Regions from separate parts of the Mesorhizobium sp. RSR565B genome, predicted to be linked through region 1. Evidence: riboswitches for the same ligand, from Rfam matches in the RefSeq annotation. Region 1 holds a riboswitch; the other holds the start of a gene.
What was found. Region 1 has a riboswitch for S-adenosylmethionine ahead of metX (homoserine O-acetyltransferase MetX). Riboswitches for the same ligand answer to the same signal wherever they lie in the genome.

Region 1 (8,363 bases):
GACCAGCAGCACCGCGACCGTGCCTAAAATGATCCCCGATGTGTAGTGAAGCGAATTGCGCAGGCCGAAGGCGGCCCCTATCGCCGTGACGCTGATCGTCGCCGGGCCAGGACTGCCCATGACAACGGTTGCCGCCAGCACCAGCGCCAGCAATTGCTGCCAGGGCTGCGCCTGCGAAAGAATGTCTGCGGCCATGCTGCCTCTTCTCCACAATAATGGAGAACAGTGTGGCAAGGCGGACAGCCGTCGTCTTGAACGATCGTGCCGAACCTGCGCGGCTAGGCGCTGGCCTTGTCCAGCGCCACGAGATCCTCCGCGCTGAGCTTCAGCGATGCGGCGCGCACCAGGCTGTCGACCTGGTCCAGCGTCGTGGCGCTGGCGATCGGCGCGGTGATGCCGGGCTGCGCCATCACCCAGGCGAGTGCTACTTCCGCCTGCTTGGCCGAATGGCGCGCCGCCACAGTGTCGAGTGCGGCCAGAATGCGCATGCCGCGCGCATTGAGATAAGCCTTCACGCCGCCGCCGCGTTCACTTTTGCCGAGATCGGCCTCGCTACGGTATTTGCCGCTCAAAAACCCCTTGGCGAGACTGAAATAGGTGATGACGCCGATATCCTCGGCCACGCACACATCATGCAGCGGCCCGTCGAAGGATGAGCGGTCGTAGAGATTGTATTCCGGCTGCAGCACGCTGTAGCGCGGCAGCCCGCGCAGGCTGGCAACATCGAGCGCGGCGCGCAGCTGGCCGGCGTCAAGATTCGAGGCGCCGATATGGCGGACCTTGCCGGCAGCGAGCAGCTTCTGGTAGGCGCCGAGCGTCTCCTCATAAGGGGTTGTCGGGTCCGGCCAATGCGAGAGATAAAGGTCGATCACGTCGGTCTGCAGTCGCTTGAGCGACGCCTCGACTGCCCTTTCGATATGGGCAGCGGACAGATCCTTCTTGCCTTGTCCCATATCCGAGCCGACTTTGGTGATGACGATGATCTTGTCACGGTTGCCGCGGCTTTTCATCCATTTGCCGATGATGGTCTCGGACTCGCCGCCCGCGTGGCCGGGCACCCAGCGCGAATAGGCATCGGCCGTATCGATAGCGTTGAGGCCGGCGCCGCCGAACCGGTCGAGCAGGTCGAAGGAGGTCTTCTCGTCCGCGGTCCAGCCGAAGACATTGCCGCCCAGGACCAGCGGCGCGATGGAAAGGTCGGTTTGACCGAGACGGCGTTTTTGCAAGACGGGGCTCCGTGGGCTGGCGGCGGGCGACCCGAATGCTTCGGGCCGCAGCTAAGCTAGGTCTCGCCGCGCCGAGGTCAAAGGCCTCAGCCAATTTTTCCAGCGGGCCAGCGCTTCACAAAGGCGCGAGCGCTTCGCCTGCAGGCTCGCCGTGGTCTACTGGCTCACGAGGCGATCCGCTTCGCCACCTCTTCCAGCCAGTGGTCGCTGATACCCAGCGCCGCGAGATGCTGCAGCGTGTTGAGCACATAGTCCTCGTTGTTTCCGGACTGGCCGACGGCGCCCCGGATAACACCTGCCGCATGCGCAGGGTCGAGCCCGCCGGCATACTGCTCATGCTGGCGGTCGACGATATAGGCGACCGCTTTCACTCTCTCTCCCGCGGCCGCCCCATTCCCGTCGAGGCTGATATCGAGCACACGCTCGAGGTAGACGCTGGTCACCAGTTCGCGCTCGCGCAGATAGGTCAGCACCTCATCGCGCAGCTCGCCGGGCACGCGAAAGGCCAGCCCGATGCAGGAGCCGCCACGGTCGAGGCCTAGCACCAGGCCCGGCCGCTGGCGCGTGCCGCGATGCACGAAGGAATAGACGCACAGCGACCGGCGGTAGCCGTAAAGCCGCGCGCGCCGTGTCTCGACATGGGCGAATCCCGGTCGCCAGATCAGCGAGCCGTAGCCAAAAACCCAAAAATCGCCCATATCGCCAAGCCTGATTGCACGAGAGTGACGCCGCCGCATCGGAATCGGTGCTCTTCTGTTCTTCTTGCTTGTTGCGTAAGCCACAGTCCAACCGCAACACGCCCGCGTTAATGAAAGCCGCAGCATGACGTCAAGTGACGAGCGTCCGTCGAAGTTTCGCCGCCGGCTGATGTGGCTCGCTGCCTTGGTCGTTATGCTGTTCGGCGTCTACAGCGCGGTCTGGTTCTATGTCGCCGGTCGCGTCAGCAGCGAAGCCGACAAGGCGGTGGCCTCGCTCAAGGACAAAGGCATCGAGGCCGGCTGCGCCAACCTCACCGTCAGCGGCTACCCCCTGAGTTTTGCCATCTCCTGTGACAATCTGGCTTACGAGGACGACGCCAGGAACGTTGCCGCCTCGGCAGGCAGCTTCAACTTCGTTGCAGAGCTCATCCGGCCTTTGTCGCCTGCCGCCGAGTTGCGTGGGCCGCTGCGCACCTCGGTGCTGGGGATGGCGCCGCTATGGATCGACTGGGACAATCTGCAGGCCAATGCCAAGCTCTCCTGGCCCCTGCCCCGGAGCATTTCGCTGCAGGCGGAGAGCTTGTCCGGCCAGACGGATCCGGCCGACGACACTGATCCGGTTTCACTGTTCAGCGCCGGAACCGCGGCGGGCGAGTTGCGACCCGACGGCCAGGACATCGGCTACGTCGGCAGCTTCACCGATCTTGAGATCGACGCCGACGCGATCGGCGGGCGCGTGCTGCCGCCGCTCGACGGCAGCGGCGACGCGACGCTGAAGAACGGCGTCGCGCTGATGAAGACGCAGGCCAGGAGCCTGCGCGGCCAGGCGGTCGACATCCACAAGCTCGATCTGTCGTCGCGAACCGCGCGCATCACCGTCTCCGGCCCGGTGTCGGTCGACGCCAACGGCCAGGTCAATGCCGACCTGACGATCAAGCTGCAGGATCCCAAAGCCGTGGCGGCAATTCTCGCCACCGCAATCCCCGAGCAGAAGAGCCAGATCGAGCAAGGCTTTGCCGGTCTGGCGCTGCTCGGCAACGAACCGTCGATGCCGCTCAAGGTGGTGAAGGGCAAGGTCTCGCTCGGCTTCATTCCGCTGGGCAAGATCAAGCCGCTCGATTAGAGCAATTCCAGGAAAAGTGTGAGCGGTTTTCCGTCCGGAATTGCGTTAAAACAAAGAGATAGAGCATGATCGCAAAGAGCGGGAACGGCTTTTGGGGAGAGATCATGCTCGAGCAAGCCGACGCATGAACCGACCGGTGAAACTGCTGAGCGTTGGCGCGCTGACGCTGGATACCATCCTGCGCGTCGAAACCCTGCCCACGCATCAGGGCAAGTTCATCGCCTCGGACGGCATCCAGATCGCCTCGGGCATGGCGACAAGTGCTGCCTGCGCCGCCCGCCGTCTCGGCGCCGAGGTGTTCCTGTGGGCAAGTGCAGGTGACGATGCCGTCGGCGACCAATTGCTGGCCGGCATCGAGGCCGAGGGCGTCGATTGCCGCTTTGTCCGCCGCGTCGAAGGCGCCCGCTCGGCGCTGGCCGCGATCCTGGTCGACGCTCATGGCGAGCGCATCATCGTGCCCTTCTACGACCCAAAGGCGCAGGCCGACCCCGAGGCGGTGCCTGTCGCCGATCTTTCCGGCTTCGATGCCGTGCTGGTCGATGTGCGCTGGCCGGGCGCCGCCGCTCTTGCCTTGACCGCCGCGCGCGACGCCGGTTGCCCGGCAATCCTCGACGCCGACACGGCGCCGCTGGAGGTGCTGGAGCGTCTGTTGCCGCTGGCTTCGCACATCGTCGCTTCGGAGACGGCTGCACGCATTATCTGCGACCACGCGCTGGATCCCGAAACCGCCTGCGCCGACCTCGCCAGCCGCACAGACGCCTTTGTCGCGGTGACCGGCGGCGCCGCGGGAAGCTGGTGGCATGACCGGTCCGCCGGATGCGTGCGCCACATCGCGGCGCCGAAGATCAAGGCGGTCGACACGCTGGCCGCCGGCGACGTTTTCCACGGCGCCTTTGCTGTCGCGTTGGCGGAAACCATGCCGATCGAGCAGGCGTTGCGCTTTGCCAGCGCGGCGGCCGCGCTCAAATGCCAGCGCTTCGGCGGCCGGCTGGGGGCGCCAAACAGGGACGAGGCAATGGCCATGGTCGCGGCGACCTGGCCCGTCTGAAACAGATTTAACTTTTCACCGGGTGCTCGACCGCCTGCCGGCCGAAATCCGGCACGTCGATATCCTGGCCGGCCTCGATGATCGAACGGCGAACGGCCCGGGTGCGGGTGAACAGGTCGAACAGCTTGTCGCCGTCGCCCCAGCGGATCGCCCGCTGCAGCGAGGCGAGGTCCTCCGAAAAGCGCGCCAGCATTTCCAGGATGGCATCCTTGTTGTGCAGGCACACGTCGCGCCACATGGTCGGGTCGGAGGCGGCCAGACGGGTGAAGTCGCGGAAACCGGAAGCCGAATATTTGATCACTTCCGACTTGGTCACCGATTCCAGATCGTCGGCCGTGCCGACGATGTTGTAGGCAATGATGTGCGGAAGATGCGAAACGATGGCCAGCGTCATGTCATGATGCTGCGGGTCCATCGTGTCGATGTTGGAGCCGCAGCGCCGCCAGAATTCCGACAGCTTTTCCAGCGCGGCCGGATCGGTTCCCGGCAGCGGCGTGAAGATGCACCAGCGGTTTTCGAACAGCTCGGCGAAACCCGCATCCGGGCCCGATTTCTCCGTACCTGCCAGCGGGTGCCCCGGAATAAAGTGCACGCCGTCCGGTACATAGGGCTGCATTTGCGCAATGACCGAGGCCTTGGTCGAACCGACATCGGTGAGGATGGCGCCCTTTTTCAGCGCCGGCGCGATCTCTTGCGCCACCTCGCCCGACGATCCCACTGGCACCGAGACGATGATCAGGTCGGCATTGCGGACCGCTTCCCTGGCGTCGGTGGTGTAGCTCTCGCCAAGACCGAGCTCCTTCGCCCGTGCCAGCGTGGTCGGGCTGCGCGTCGCGATGGCGACATGGCGGGCCAGGCCCTCGCGGCGGATGATGCGGGCCAGCGACGAGCCAATCAGGCCGATGCCGACCAGCGCGATCTTTTCAAACATCGGTGAAGTCATTGTTTCAGCTTTTCAGGAATGTCGTGAGGGCATCGATGACGCCGCGATTGGCTTCTTCGGTGCCGACGCTCATGCGCAGCGCATTGGGAAAGCCATAGCCGGTAACGCGCCGCAATATATAGCCGCGCTGGGTGAGGTAGTCGTCCGCCGCCTCAGCCGAATGCTTCTTGTCGTCGGGAAAGTGGATGAGGACGAAATTGCCGACGCTGGGCGTCACGCGCAGCCCAAGCTTCGTCAGTTCTTCATTCAACCAGGTAAGCCAGGTCTCGTTGTGCAACGAACTGCGCTCGACATGGGCGCGGTCGCGGATGGCGGCAATGCCGGCCTCGATCGCTGTTGCGTTAACGTTGAAAGGGCCGCGAACACGGTTGATGGCATCGACGATGTGCAGTGGGCCATACATCCAGCCGATGCGCGCGCCGCCAAGGCCGAGCTTGGAGAAGGTGCGGGTCATGACCACATTCTGCGCGCTGCCCGCCAGCTCGATACCTGCCTCATAGTCATTGCGCCTGACGTACTCGGCATAGGCCGCGTCCAGCACCAGAAGCACGTTGCCCGGGAGCGCGGAATGCAGGCGGCGGACCTCCTGGAACGGCAGATAGGTGCCGGTCGGGTTGTTGGGATTGGCGAGGAAGATGATTTTGGTCCGCGGCGTCACCGCGGCCAGGATCGCGTCGACGTCGGCGCGCTCCTCGGTTTCCCTCACAGCAACCGGCTTGGCCCCCGCCGACTGAATGTAGATCTTGTAGACCATGAAGGCATGTTCGGTAAAAATCGCCTCATCGCCTGGCGCAAGATAGGTCTGCGCCAGCAGGCCAAGTATCTCGTCGGAACCGTTGGAGCAGATGATGTTTGCCGGGTTGAGGCCGTGCACCTCGGCGATCGCCTCGCGCAGCCGGCGGGCGGTGCCGTCGGGATAGACATCAAGCTTGCTGGCCACTTCGCGCGCGGCCTCGATCGCCTTCGGCGACGGGCCGAGCGGGTTCTCGTTCGACGACAATTTATGGACCTTGGCGACGCCGGCAGGTGCCGTGCTCTTGCCTGGTACATAGGCGTCGATGTCCATGATGCCCGCGCGGGGCGTCGGCCGTGCCTTGCCCGCTGTCTTGTCCATGTCGCAAATCCATCCAGAATGCCTCCGTCCGGAGGCCGCAGCGGAAATACAAGCCGTAGCCGCGAATGTCGAGAGGCGGGCATAGCTGGCCGTTGACGCCGGGCCGCACGAGTTCTAGAAGAACGCAACAGTTCCGTGGTGATTTGGCCGGTCGGCTTGCAGCCACGTTAAACAACTCGCTAAAGGGCCGTTTGCGTGACGTAACCGGCTTTGCGATCGCATTGCCGGTTTTTTTATTGCCTGACGGCGGGCAAGGAGAGTCACATGGCCGCGCTCCGCGCTACAAAAACCAACAACGAGGCCGACAGCCCGTCGAGCCCGGTGTTGCGTTTTGGCCCTGACAAGCCGCTGAAGCTCGACGCCGGCACGCTTTTGTCGCCGTTCCAGATCGCCTACCAGACATATGGCGCCCTCAACGATGCCCGCACCAACGCCATCCTGGTCTGCCACGCGCTGACCGGCGACCAGCATGTCGCCAGCACCAATCCGGTGACCGGCAAGCCCGGCTGGTGGGAAGTGCTGATCGGTCCCGGCAAGATCATCGACACCAACCGCTTCTTCGTCATTTGCTCCAACGTCATCGGCGGCTGCCTCGGCTCCACCGGTCCGGCCTCGACCAATCCCGCCACCGGCAAGCCCTACGGCCTCGACCTGCCAATCATCACCATCCGCGACATGGTGCGGGCGCAACTGATGCTGGTCGACCATTTCGGCATCGAAAAGCTGTTTTGCGTGCTCGGCGGCTCGATGGGCGGCATGCAGGTGCTGGAATGGGCGTCATGCTATTCCGAGCGCGTCTTCTCGGCCCTGCCGATCGCCACAGGCGCACGCCATTCCTCGCAGAACATCGCCTTCCACGAGGTCGGCCGCCAGGCTGTCATGGCTGATCCGGACTGGCATGGCGGCAAATATTTCGAGCACGGCAAGCGCCCGGAAAAGGGGCTCGCCGTGGCGCGCATGGCCGCCCACATCACCTATCTGTCGGAAGCCGCCCTGCATCGGAAATTCGGCCGCAATCTGCAGGACCGCGAAGCGCTGACCTTCGGTTTCGACGCAGATTTCCAGATCGAAAGCTATCTGCGCCACCAGGGCATGACATTCGTCGACCGCTTCGACGCCAACTCCTACCTCTACATGACCCGTTCGATGGATTATTTCGACCTCGCCGCCGACCATGGCGGCCGGTTGGCAGATGCCTTTGCCGGGACCAAGACCCGCTTCTGCCTGGTGTCCTTCACCTCGGACTGGCTGTTCCCGACCGAGGAGAGCCGCTCGATCGTGCATGCGCTCAACGCCGCCGGCGCCTCCGTCTCCTTCGTCGAGATCGACACCGACCGCGGCCATGATGCCTTCCTGCTCGATGAACCCGAACTGTTTGCCGCCATCAAGGGCTTCATCGGCTCGGCGGCCCGCGCAAGGGGGCTCGCCTCATGAGCGTCAATGGCAGCCAGCGCGTCGACCTCGAAGTCGTGGCCAACCTGATACCGCCGCAGTCGCGGGTGCTCGATGTCGGCTCCGGCGACGGCCTGCTGCTCGAACTCCTGCAGGAGACCAAGCAGGTCGACGGCCGCGGGCTGGAGCTGTCACAGCGCGGCGTCAATGAATGCGTGGCGCGCGGTCTCTCGGTCATCCAGGGCGATGCCGATACCGACCTCGAATTCTATCCGGACAAGGGTTTTGACTTCGTCGTCCTGTCACAGACGCTGCAGGCGACCCGCAACCCGAAGCTGGTGCTCGACGAACTGCTGCGAATCGGCAACCGCGCCATCGTCTCCTTCCCCAATTTCGGCCACTGGCGGGTGCGGCTGTCGCTGTTCGTCAATGGCCGGATGCCGGTGACCGCGGACCTGCCCTATTCCTGGTACGACACGCCCAACATCCATTTCTGCACCATCCGCGACTTCGTCAATCTGGTCGAGGAACTCGGCGCTTCGGTCGAGAAAGCCACCGCGCTCGACGGCAACGGCCAGAAGATCGGCCTGTCGATGCCATGGTGGTTCTGGAATTTCTTCGGCCAGCAAGCGGTGTTCTTGCTGAAGCGGTAGTTTGCCCCTATTCCAGCACGTCCGTCGCCTTGTGCGGTTGCTGAACGCCATCGGCGATGATCACATCGGCGTGGGAGTTGTCGGTGCGCAAGGCCAGAATCTCGCGATAGGCTGATGAATCGTACCAGCCCCACGCATGCGCCCTGTCCGGAAACTCGATGACGAT
Region 2 (8,363 bases), 1.6 Mb from region 1:
ACTTGCCCGGTCGCTTATGAGCCGGCGTCTCGTCGGGAGCTTGCCGCGCGCCTCTGCGCGACGTTTTCGTTGACTTCATGGCCGAAAAACACGATAAGCCGCAAAGGCCGCCGCTTTGGCGGCTTTTTTGATTTTTCCGGTACCGGAGACGCATATAATGAGCGGTTCGGCGCTTTACGAGACCTTTGCCCGCGCCCCTTTGGCCTTCGACCATGGCGAAGGCACCTGGCTGGTTACCGACAAGGGCGAGCGATATCTCGATTTCGCTGGCGGCATCGCGGTCAATTCGTTGGGCCACAGCCATCCGCATCTGGTCTCGGCGCTGACCGAACAGGCGGCCAAGCTCTGGCACGTCTCCAATCTCTACGAGATCCCGGGGCAGGCCCGGCTCGGCGAGCGGCTGGCTGACGCCACCTTCGCCGACAAGGTGTTCTTCACCAATTCCGGCGCCGAGGCGCTCGAATGCGCGATCAAGACGGCGCGGCGCTACCAGTTCGTCAAGGGCCATCCCGAGCGCTTCCGGGTCATTACCTTCGAAGGCGCCTTCCACGGCCGCACGCTGGCGACCATCGCCGCCGGCGGCCAGTACAAATATCTCGAAGGGTTCGGCCCCAAGGTCGAAGGCTTCGACCAGGTCGGCTTCGACGACATCGACGCCGCCGAGAAGGCGATCACACCAGAGACCGCCGCGATCCTGATCGAACCGGTACAGGGCGAGGGCGGCATCCGCCCGGTGCCGACGCAATCCTTGAAGCGGCTGCGGCAGCTCTGCGACCAGCATGGCCTGCTGCTGATCTTCGATGAGGTCCAGTGCGGTATCGGTCGCACCGGAAAGCTGTTCGCGCATGAATGGACCGGCGTGACGCCAGACATCATGGCGATTGCCAAGGGCATTGGCGGCGGCTTTCCGATGGGCGCGTGCCTCGCCACCGACGACGCTGTCGTCGGCATGACGGCAGGCGTGCATGGCACCACTTTCGGCGGCAATCCGCTGGCCATGGCGGTCGGCAACGCTGTGCTCGACGTCGTGCTGGAAGACGGCTTCCTCGAAGACGTCCAGCGCAAGGCATTGCTGATGAAGCAGGGCCTGGCGGCGGTCGCCGACGAATTTCCCGATGTCATCGAAGGCATCAGGGGCAGCGGCCTGATGCTTGGCCTGAAATGCGCCATGCCAAACACCAAGGTCAACATGGCGCTGCGCGACCAGCATCTGCTGGCGGTGCCGGCCGGCGACAACGTCATTCGTCTGCTGCCGCCGCTGACCGTCACCGACGCCGAGATCGGCGAAGCGCTCGATCGCATCCGCGCCGCTGCCAAGGGCCTGACCGACGCCATCGCCGCGGCCGCCGCGAAGTAATCCCGAGAACCATTCCCGATGAGCCTTCGCCATTTCACCGATCTTTCCGCCGTTTCCGAAGGCGATCTGCGCCTGATGCTGGACGATGCGGTGGTGCGCAAGGCGCGCCTCAAGGCCGGCGAACGGACCAAACCGCTCGAAGGCAAGGTGCTGGCCATGATCTTCGACAAGCCGTCGACGCGCACGCGCGTGTCCTTCGACGTCGGCATGCGACAGCTCGGCGGCGAGACCATCATGCTGACCGGCACCGAAATGCAGCTCGGCCGCTCCGAGACCATTGCCGACACCGCCAAGGTGCTGTCGCGCTATGTGGACGCCATCATGATCCGCACCACGTCGCATGAGCGGCTGCTCGAGCTGACCGAGAATGCCACGATTCCGGTCATCAACGGGCTGACCGACGACACCCATCCCTGTCAGCTGATGGCCGACATCATGACCTTCGAGGAGCATCGCGGTCCGGTTGCCGGCAAGACCATCGCCTGGACCGGCGACGGCAACAACGTGCTGCATTCGCTGCTCGAAGCTTCGGCGCGGTTCCGCTTCAACCTGAACGTCGCAGTGCCGGAAGGCAGCGAGCCGGCGCAAAAGCACATCGACTGGTCGAAGTCCAATGGCGGCAAGCTGCACTTCACCCGCTCGCCCGAAGAGGCCGTCGACCAAGCCGACTGCATCGTCACCGACTGCTGGGTGTCTATGGGCCAGGAACACCGCGCCCGCGGCCATAATGTCTTCTCGCCCTATCAGGTCAATGCGGCGCTGATGGCCAGGGCCAAGCCCGACGCCCTGTTCATGCACTGCCTGCCGGCGCATCGCGGCGAGGAAGTCACCGACGAGGTCATCGACGGTCCGCATTCGGTGGTCTTCGACGAAGCCGAGAACCGGCTCCACGCCCAGAAGGCGGTTTTGGCCTGGTGTCTGGGCGCTTGATCTCCAGGCGCTTGATCTCCAAGCGCTTGATCCGGGGCGACGCGATGCCTATTTGCGCCCCATCACGCAAATCAAGCGCGTTTGGACGCATGCACCCCTCCGGGCCGCATGGCCGCGCCCTGGAGCTTTGTCATGTTGGAAACGCATCAAGTGACTGAACATCACCCCAAACTCGGCGAGTTCGGCTATGCCGGCGACGATCATGTCGTGCCCTTCGAGGTAGGCCCGCTCGACGTGCGCGGCCGCACCGTGCAGCTCGGGCCGATGCTCGACGCCATCCTCAACCGTCATGACTATCCCGAGCCGGTCGCCCGCCTGCTGGCGGAAGCCTGTGTGCTGACGGTGCTGCTCGGCACCTCGCTCAAATTCGAGGGCAAGTTCATCCTGCAGACCCGCACCGACGGGCCTGTCGACATGCTGGTCGCGGATTTCTCCACGCCCTCGGCATTGCGCGCCTATGCGCGCTTCGATGCCGACCGGCTGGAGGCCCTGGTGGCCGCAGGCCAGACCTCGCAGCAGACGCTGCTGGGCAGCGGCGTTTTGGCGCTGACCATCGACCAGGGGGCGCACACGCAGCGCTATCAGGGCATCGTCCAGCTCGACGGCGAGACGCTGGAAGACGCCGCGCGCACCTATTTCCGCCAGTCGGAGCAGATCCCGACCGACCTCAGGCTGTCGGTGGCCAAGCTGCTGACGCCCGGCCCCGGCGGTGCTCGCGAGCAGTGGCGCGCCGGCGGTATCCTGGCGCAGTTCCTGCCGCAGTCGCCCGAGCGCATGCGCGTGCCCGACATTTCGGGGGGCGACGGCGATCCGCGCGACGTAATGAACGAGCCGGCCGACAATTCTTGGCGCGAGCTGGTGGCGCTGCTCGGCACCATCGAGCCGACCGAGCTGATCGACCCGACCATCGGCGCCGAGCGGCTGCTCTACAGGCTGTTCCACGAACATGGCGTGCGCGTCTTCGGCGGCGTGCCGGTTGCCGACCAATGTTCCTGCTCAAGGGACAAGATACGCGGCATCCTCGAGGGGTTTTCCGCGCAGGAGATCAAGGACAGCACCGAAGATGGCGGCATCCACGTCGCCTGCGAGTTCTGCTCGAAGCAGTACGACTTCGACCCGGCGGAGTTTGCAACTCAGTAGCATCTCTTCCTTCTCCCCGTTCACGGGGAGAAGGTGCCCGAAGGGCGGATGAGGGGCAGCGCGAACTTTGGTGAATGGCCGCGCATAGCCTACGTCATGTGCGTGGAAGATAACCTCATGAGTCCGGCGTCGCCCCTCATTGCACTGCCGGGCATTTCTCCCCGTATAGAGATGGGGAGAAAACCCCTAATTCACCGTCCGCCGCGTCCCCGGCAGATCCAGCGAAAACGCGGGAATAGCGACGTCGAACGTCTCGCCCTTTTTGTTGCGCATGGTGTAGTGGCCGACCATGATGCCGGAGGGCGTCGAGAGCGGGCAGCCTGACGTGTATTGATAGCTGTCGCCCGGATTGAGCTCAGGCTGGTCGCCGACCACGCCGGCGCCGCGCACTTCCTCGATCCGGCCGCTGCCGTCGGTGATGTGCCAGTAACGCGACATAAGCTGCACGAAATCGTCCGACTGGTTGTCGATCGTCACCTGGTAGCCCCAGACATAACGGTTCTCCGCCGGGTCCGAGCGGTCCTCCAGGTAGAACGGTCTGACCTGCACTTCGATGTTGCGCGTGACGGCGCGATACATGGGCTGCTCCGGTTGCGCGGCAAGGAACATTTGTCGCGCTATGCGGTTTGATACGCGCACAACGGCATGTCCTGCCAGCCTCAAAGCGGAGGTGCCGACAAACAATGTCATTTAAGTGACACACATGACAGTGTTGGTGTGCGCAAACCTTGCCGGCGACTCAAGGCCCATCTGTCGACTGACAAAGCAGCCGCGAGCGGCCTTTCCGGAGTGACCAGATCTCATGGAACTAGCTCTCACAGCCGCCTTCGCTTCCTCCGCTTTGCTTCTTTCCAATCTCGCCAGCATCCTGCTTGCTTCGTCGAAACTGCAAGCGCGTCGCCTTATCCCTCCGCCGTCCGACGAGCAGCCACCGGTCTCGATCGTCGTGCCGTCGCGCGGCGTGGAGCCGTTCACACAAGAGACGCTGCAGCGAGCCTTCTCGCTCGACTGGCCGCGCTACGAACTGATCTTCTGCGTCGCTCACGCCGACGATCCCGTCGTCAAACTGATAAACAGGGCGATCGTCCTGTTTCCCAACGTGCCGGCCCGGCTGCTGATCGGCGACGACCGCGTCAGCAGCAACCCGAAGCTCAACAATTGCGTCAAGGGCTGGGAAGCGGCGCGCTATCATTGGGTTATTCTGGCGGATTCCAACGTGCTGATGCCAAGGGATTACGTCCAGCACCTGATGGCGGCCTGGCGGACCAATACCGGGCTTATCTGCTCGACGCCGATCGGCTCTCGGCCGGATGGCTTTTGGGCCGAGGTCGAATGCGCGTTCCTCAACACGCTGCAGGCGCGCTGGCAATATGCCGGCGAGGCGCTCGGTCTCGGCTTTGCCCAAGGCAAGAGCATGCTGTGGAACAAGCCGATGCTCGATACCAGTGGCGGTATCCGCGCGCTGGCCGCCGAGATCGCCGAGGATGCTGCTGCAACCAAGCTGGTCAACGGACTGGGCCTGCGCGTCAATCTCGTTGCCTCGCCTTTCGAGCAACCACTGGGGCAGCGCCGACTTCCCGACATCTGGTCGCGCCAGGCGCGCTGGGCGCGGTTGCGCCGCGTCACTTTCCCGCTGTTTTTCGCACCCGAGATCCTGACCGGCGTCGCCGTGCCGTTGGCGTTGGCGCTGGTGGCGGCCGCAAGTGCCGGCATCAGCCTGCCGGCCACGGTGTTGGCCGTGCTGACGGCGGCCTACATTCCCGAATGCGCGCTGGCCGCGGCCAAGGGCTGGCACCTGTCGCTGCGCATGGTCCCGGCGATGATGGTGCGCGACATGATGCTTCCCGCCATTTGGGCGCGCGGCTGGCTGAGCGGCGCCGTCGACTGGCGCGGCAACATCATGACCATCGGCACCAAGACGGCCGAACTGGAAGAGGTTTCGTCGGGAGCGTGACGCCTCGCGGCCTATCCGGCTGCCTTCAGCGCCTGCGCAACGTCCTCCAGCAGATCGTCCGTATCCTCAAGACCGACCGACAGCCTGAGCGTTCCCGGCCCGATGCCAAGCTCGGCGCGAGCTTCGTCGCTGAGGTTCTTGTGCGTGGTGGTCGCCGGATGGGTGATCAGGCTCTTGGCGTCGCCGAGATTGTTGGAGATCAGCACGATGTCGAGCGCGTTCTGCAAGGCGAAGGCCGCCTGCTTGCCGCCCTTGACGTCGAGGCAGATCAGCGTCGATCCGCCCGTCATCTGCTTCTTGACGATGTCGGCCTGCGGGTGGTCGGCGCGGCCGGGATAGATGACGCGGGCGATTTCCGGCCGTCCTGCCAGGAAATCCGCGATCTTGGCCGCGCTTTCCGTCTGCTGGCGCACCCGAACCGGCAGCGTCTCCAGGCCCTTGAGCAGCGTCCAGGCGTTGAACGGCGACAGGCTCGGGCCGGTGTGGCGGAAATAGTCGTGCAAATTCTCGTCGATCCATTTCTTGTCCGACAGGATGATGCCGCCGAGACAGCGTCCCTGGCCGTCAATGTGCTTGGTCGCGGAGTAGACGACGATATGGGCGCCGAGCTGCAAGGGCTTCTGCTGCAAGGGCGTGGCAAAGACATTGTCGACGATCAGCCTGGCGCCGATCGAGGTGGCGAGCGCCGCCACCGCTGCGATGTCGACCACTTCCAGCGTCGGATTGGTCGGGCTTTCCAGGAAGAACAGTTTCGTGTTCGGCCGCACCGCCTTTTCCCAGTTGGCGATGTCGGTGCCGTCGACCAGCGTTGCCTCGATGCCGTATTTCGGCGCCAGCGTCTCCACCACCCAGCGGCAGGAGCCGAACAGCGCGCGCGCCGCAACGATATGGTCGCCGGCCTTGGCGCTGCACAGGAGCGCTGCCGTCACCGCCGCCATGCCGGACGCCGTGGCGCGCGCATCTTCGGCACCCTCCAGCGCGCACATGCGCTTTTCGAACATGTCGACGGTAGGGTTGGCATAGCGCGAATAGATGAAGCCCGGCTCCTCGCCCTTGAAACGGGCCTCGGCAGCCTGCGCCGTCTCGTAGACATAGCCTTGGGTGAGGTACATCGCTTCGGACGTCTCGCCGAACTGGGAACGCAGCGTTCCCCCGTGCACGAGTGCGGTCTGAGGTTTCCAGTTACGCTTCTTGGTGCTCATCGCTTTTGTTCCAGACACAAAAAAACCGGCCGCGAAAGTCGCAACCGGTCCATATGGCCTTGCGGCCCGACGGTCCTTTAGCGACTTGTTTAACGTGGCTGCAAGCCGACCGGCCAAATCACCACGGGATAACGACCCTTTAGACCTCACCTGCGCTTGCGTCAATTGCCGGCTTCATTAAGAGGTTTGTACCAGGCAGGTTCCGCAATAATATCCAGCGGTTTTGCGGCAAGAACCTGCCACAAAGAGACCGACCTTGGAGCGGAGCCAGCCTTTTGCGGCAGACAGGCATTCTTCCCGATCAGGACATTTCCGCGCTGTTTCAGTCCGGCGCGCTGAAGTCGCCGCGCGCGCTCGATGTCGACCAGGTGCAGCCGGCGAGCCTCGATCTCAGGCTCGGCGACAAGGCTTTTCGCGTGCGCGCCTCCTTCCTGCCGGGTCCCGATCATCTGGTGGCCGACAAGCTTCACCGGCTGAAATTGCACGAATTCAGTCTCGCCGAGGGCGCGGTGCTGGAAACCGGCTGCGTCTACATCGTGCCGCTGCTCGAAAGCCTGGCGCTGCCCGCAGACGTGTCGGCCTCGGCCAACCCGAAAAGCTCGACCGGCCGCCTCGACATCTTCACCCGGGTGATGACCGATCGCGGCCATGAGTTCGACAAGATCGCCCCCGGCTATCACGGGCCGCTTTATCTCGAAGTCAGTCCACGCACCTTCCCGATCGTCGTACGCGCCGGATCGAGGCTGTCGCAGATCCGCTTTCGCACTGGCAACGCGCTGTTGTCGGAGGCAGAACTGAACGAATTGCACCGCGCCGAGATGCTGGTGGCGACCGAGCCGCCCAACATTTCCGGCGGCGGCATTGCGCTGTCGATCGATCTTGACGGCGACCAGAACGGCCTGGTCGGCTATCGCGGCAAGCATCACACCGGCTTGGTCGATGTCGACAAGCGCGCCGCCCAGGATGCCGTCGATTTCTGGGAGCCGCTCTACAAGAGCGGCGCCGGCGAACTGGTGCTCGACCCGGACGAGTTCTACATCCTGGTCAGCCGCGAAGCCGTGCACGTGCCGCCGCTCTACGCCGCCGAGATGACGCCCTTCGATCCGCTGGTTGGCGAATTCCGTGTTCACTATGCCGGCTTCTTCGATCCGGGCTTCGGCCATTCGGCCTCAGGCGGCACCGGCAGCCGGGCGGTGCTCGAAGTGCGCAGCCACGAAGTGCCGTTCATCCTCGACCACGGCCAGATCGTCGGCCGGCTGGTCTACGAACACATGCTGAAGCGGCCGCAGGCGCTTTACGGCACCGATCTCGGCTCGAATTACCAGGCGCAAGGCCTCAAGCTCTCCAAGCATTTCCGCCCCGCCGGCTGAACCTTCGATCACCGTCAGGCAAAATACTTGCCTGCGCTGCCTCACCATGCTTGGCTGCCTTTCGGTGGCCGGCAAGAGAACGGCGCGCAAGGGGAACCAAAATGCAGATTTCAAGATGGATCATATCGGCAGCGGGCGCTGCCATGCTGGTGATATCGGCCGGCTCGCTGGCTGAGGCGCAGGAGAAATTGAAGATCGGCACCGAGGGCGCTTATCCGCCCTTCAACACCATCACCGCGGACGGCAAGATCGAGGGCTTCGACATCGACATTGCCAATGCGCTGTGTGCGCAGATGAAGGTCGAGTGCGAGATCGTCACCCAGGACTGGGACGGCATCATCCCGGCGCTGCAGGCGAAAAAGTTCGACGCCATCATCGCCTCGATGAGCATCACCGAGGAGCGCAAGAAA

Region 2: linked by a shared signal. The riboswitch ahead of ACYG9R_RS06920 (O-succinylhomoserine sulfhydrylase) and the one ahead of metX (homoserine O-acetyltransferase MetX) in region 1 are both predicted to bind S-adenosylmethionine.

The regions. Positions count from the first base shown of each region.
Region 1 covers NZ_JBTTIE010000001.1:2,994,856-3,003,218, reverse strand. The annotation lists gene ACYG9R_RS14655 (LysE family translocator) at 1-195, opposite strand, end outside; gene ACYG9R_RS14650 (aldo/keto reductase) at 279-1,226, opposite strand; gene ACYG9R_RS14645 (gamma-glutamylcyclotransferase) at 1,391-1,924, opposite strand; gene ACYG9R_RS14640 (DUF2125 domain-containing protein) at 2,049-3,047, shown strand; gene ACYG9R_RS14635 (sugar kinase) at 3,172-4,095, shown strand; gene ACYG9R_RS14630 (prephenate/arogenate dehydrogenase family protein) at 4,103-5,038, opposite strand; gene hisC (histidinol-phosphate transaminase) at 5,043-6,152, opposite strand; SAM riboswitch at 6,278-6,355, shown strand; gene metX (homoserine O-acetyltransferase MetX) at 6,417-7,586, shown strand; gene metW (methionine biosynthesis protein MetW) at 7,583-8,197, shown strand; gene ACYG9R_RS14610 (DUF1330 domain-containing protein) at 8,205-8,363, opposite strand, start outside.
Region 2 covers NZ_JBTTIE010000001.1:1,429,690-1,438,052, reverse strand. The annotation lists gene ACYG9R_RS06945 (aspartate aminotransferase family protein) at 158-1,357, shown strand; gene argF (ornithine carbamoyltransferase) at 1,376-2,287, shown strand; gene ACYG9R_RS06935 (Hsp33 family molecular chaperone) at 2,396-3,427, shown strand; gene apaG (Co2+/Mg2+ efflux protein ApaG) at 3,614-4,006, opposite strand; gene ACYG9R_RS06925 (ceramide glucosyltransferase) at 4,230-5,381, shown strand; gene ACYG9R_RS06920 (O-succinylhomoserine sulfhydrylase) at 5,393-6,583, opposite strand; SAM riboswitch at 6,641-6,718, opposite strand; gene ACYG9R_RS06915 (2'-deoxycytidine 5'-triphosphate deaminase) at 6,859-7,953, shown strand; gene ACYG9R_RS06910 (ABC transporter substrate-binding protein) at 8,055-8,363, shown strand, end outside.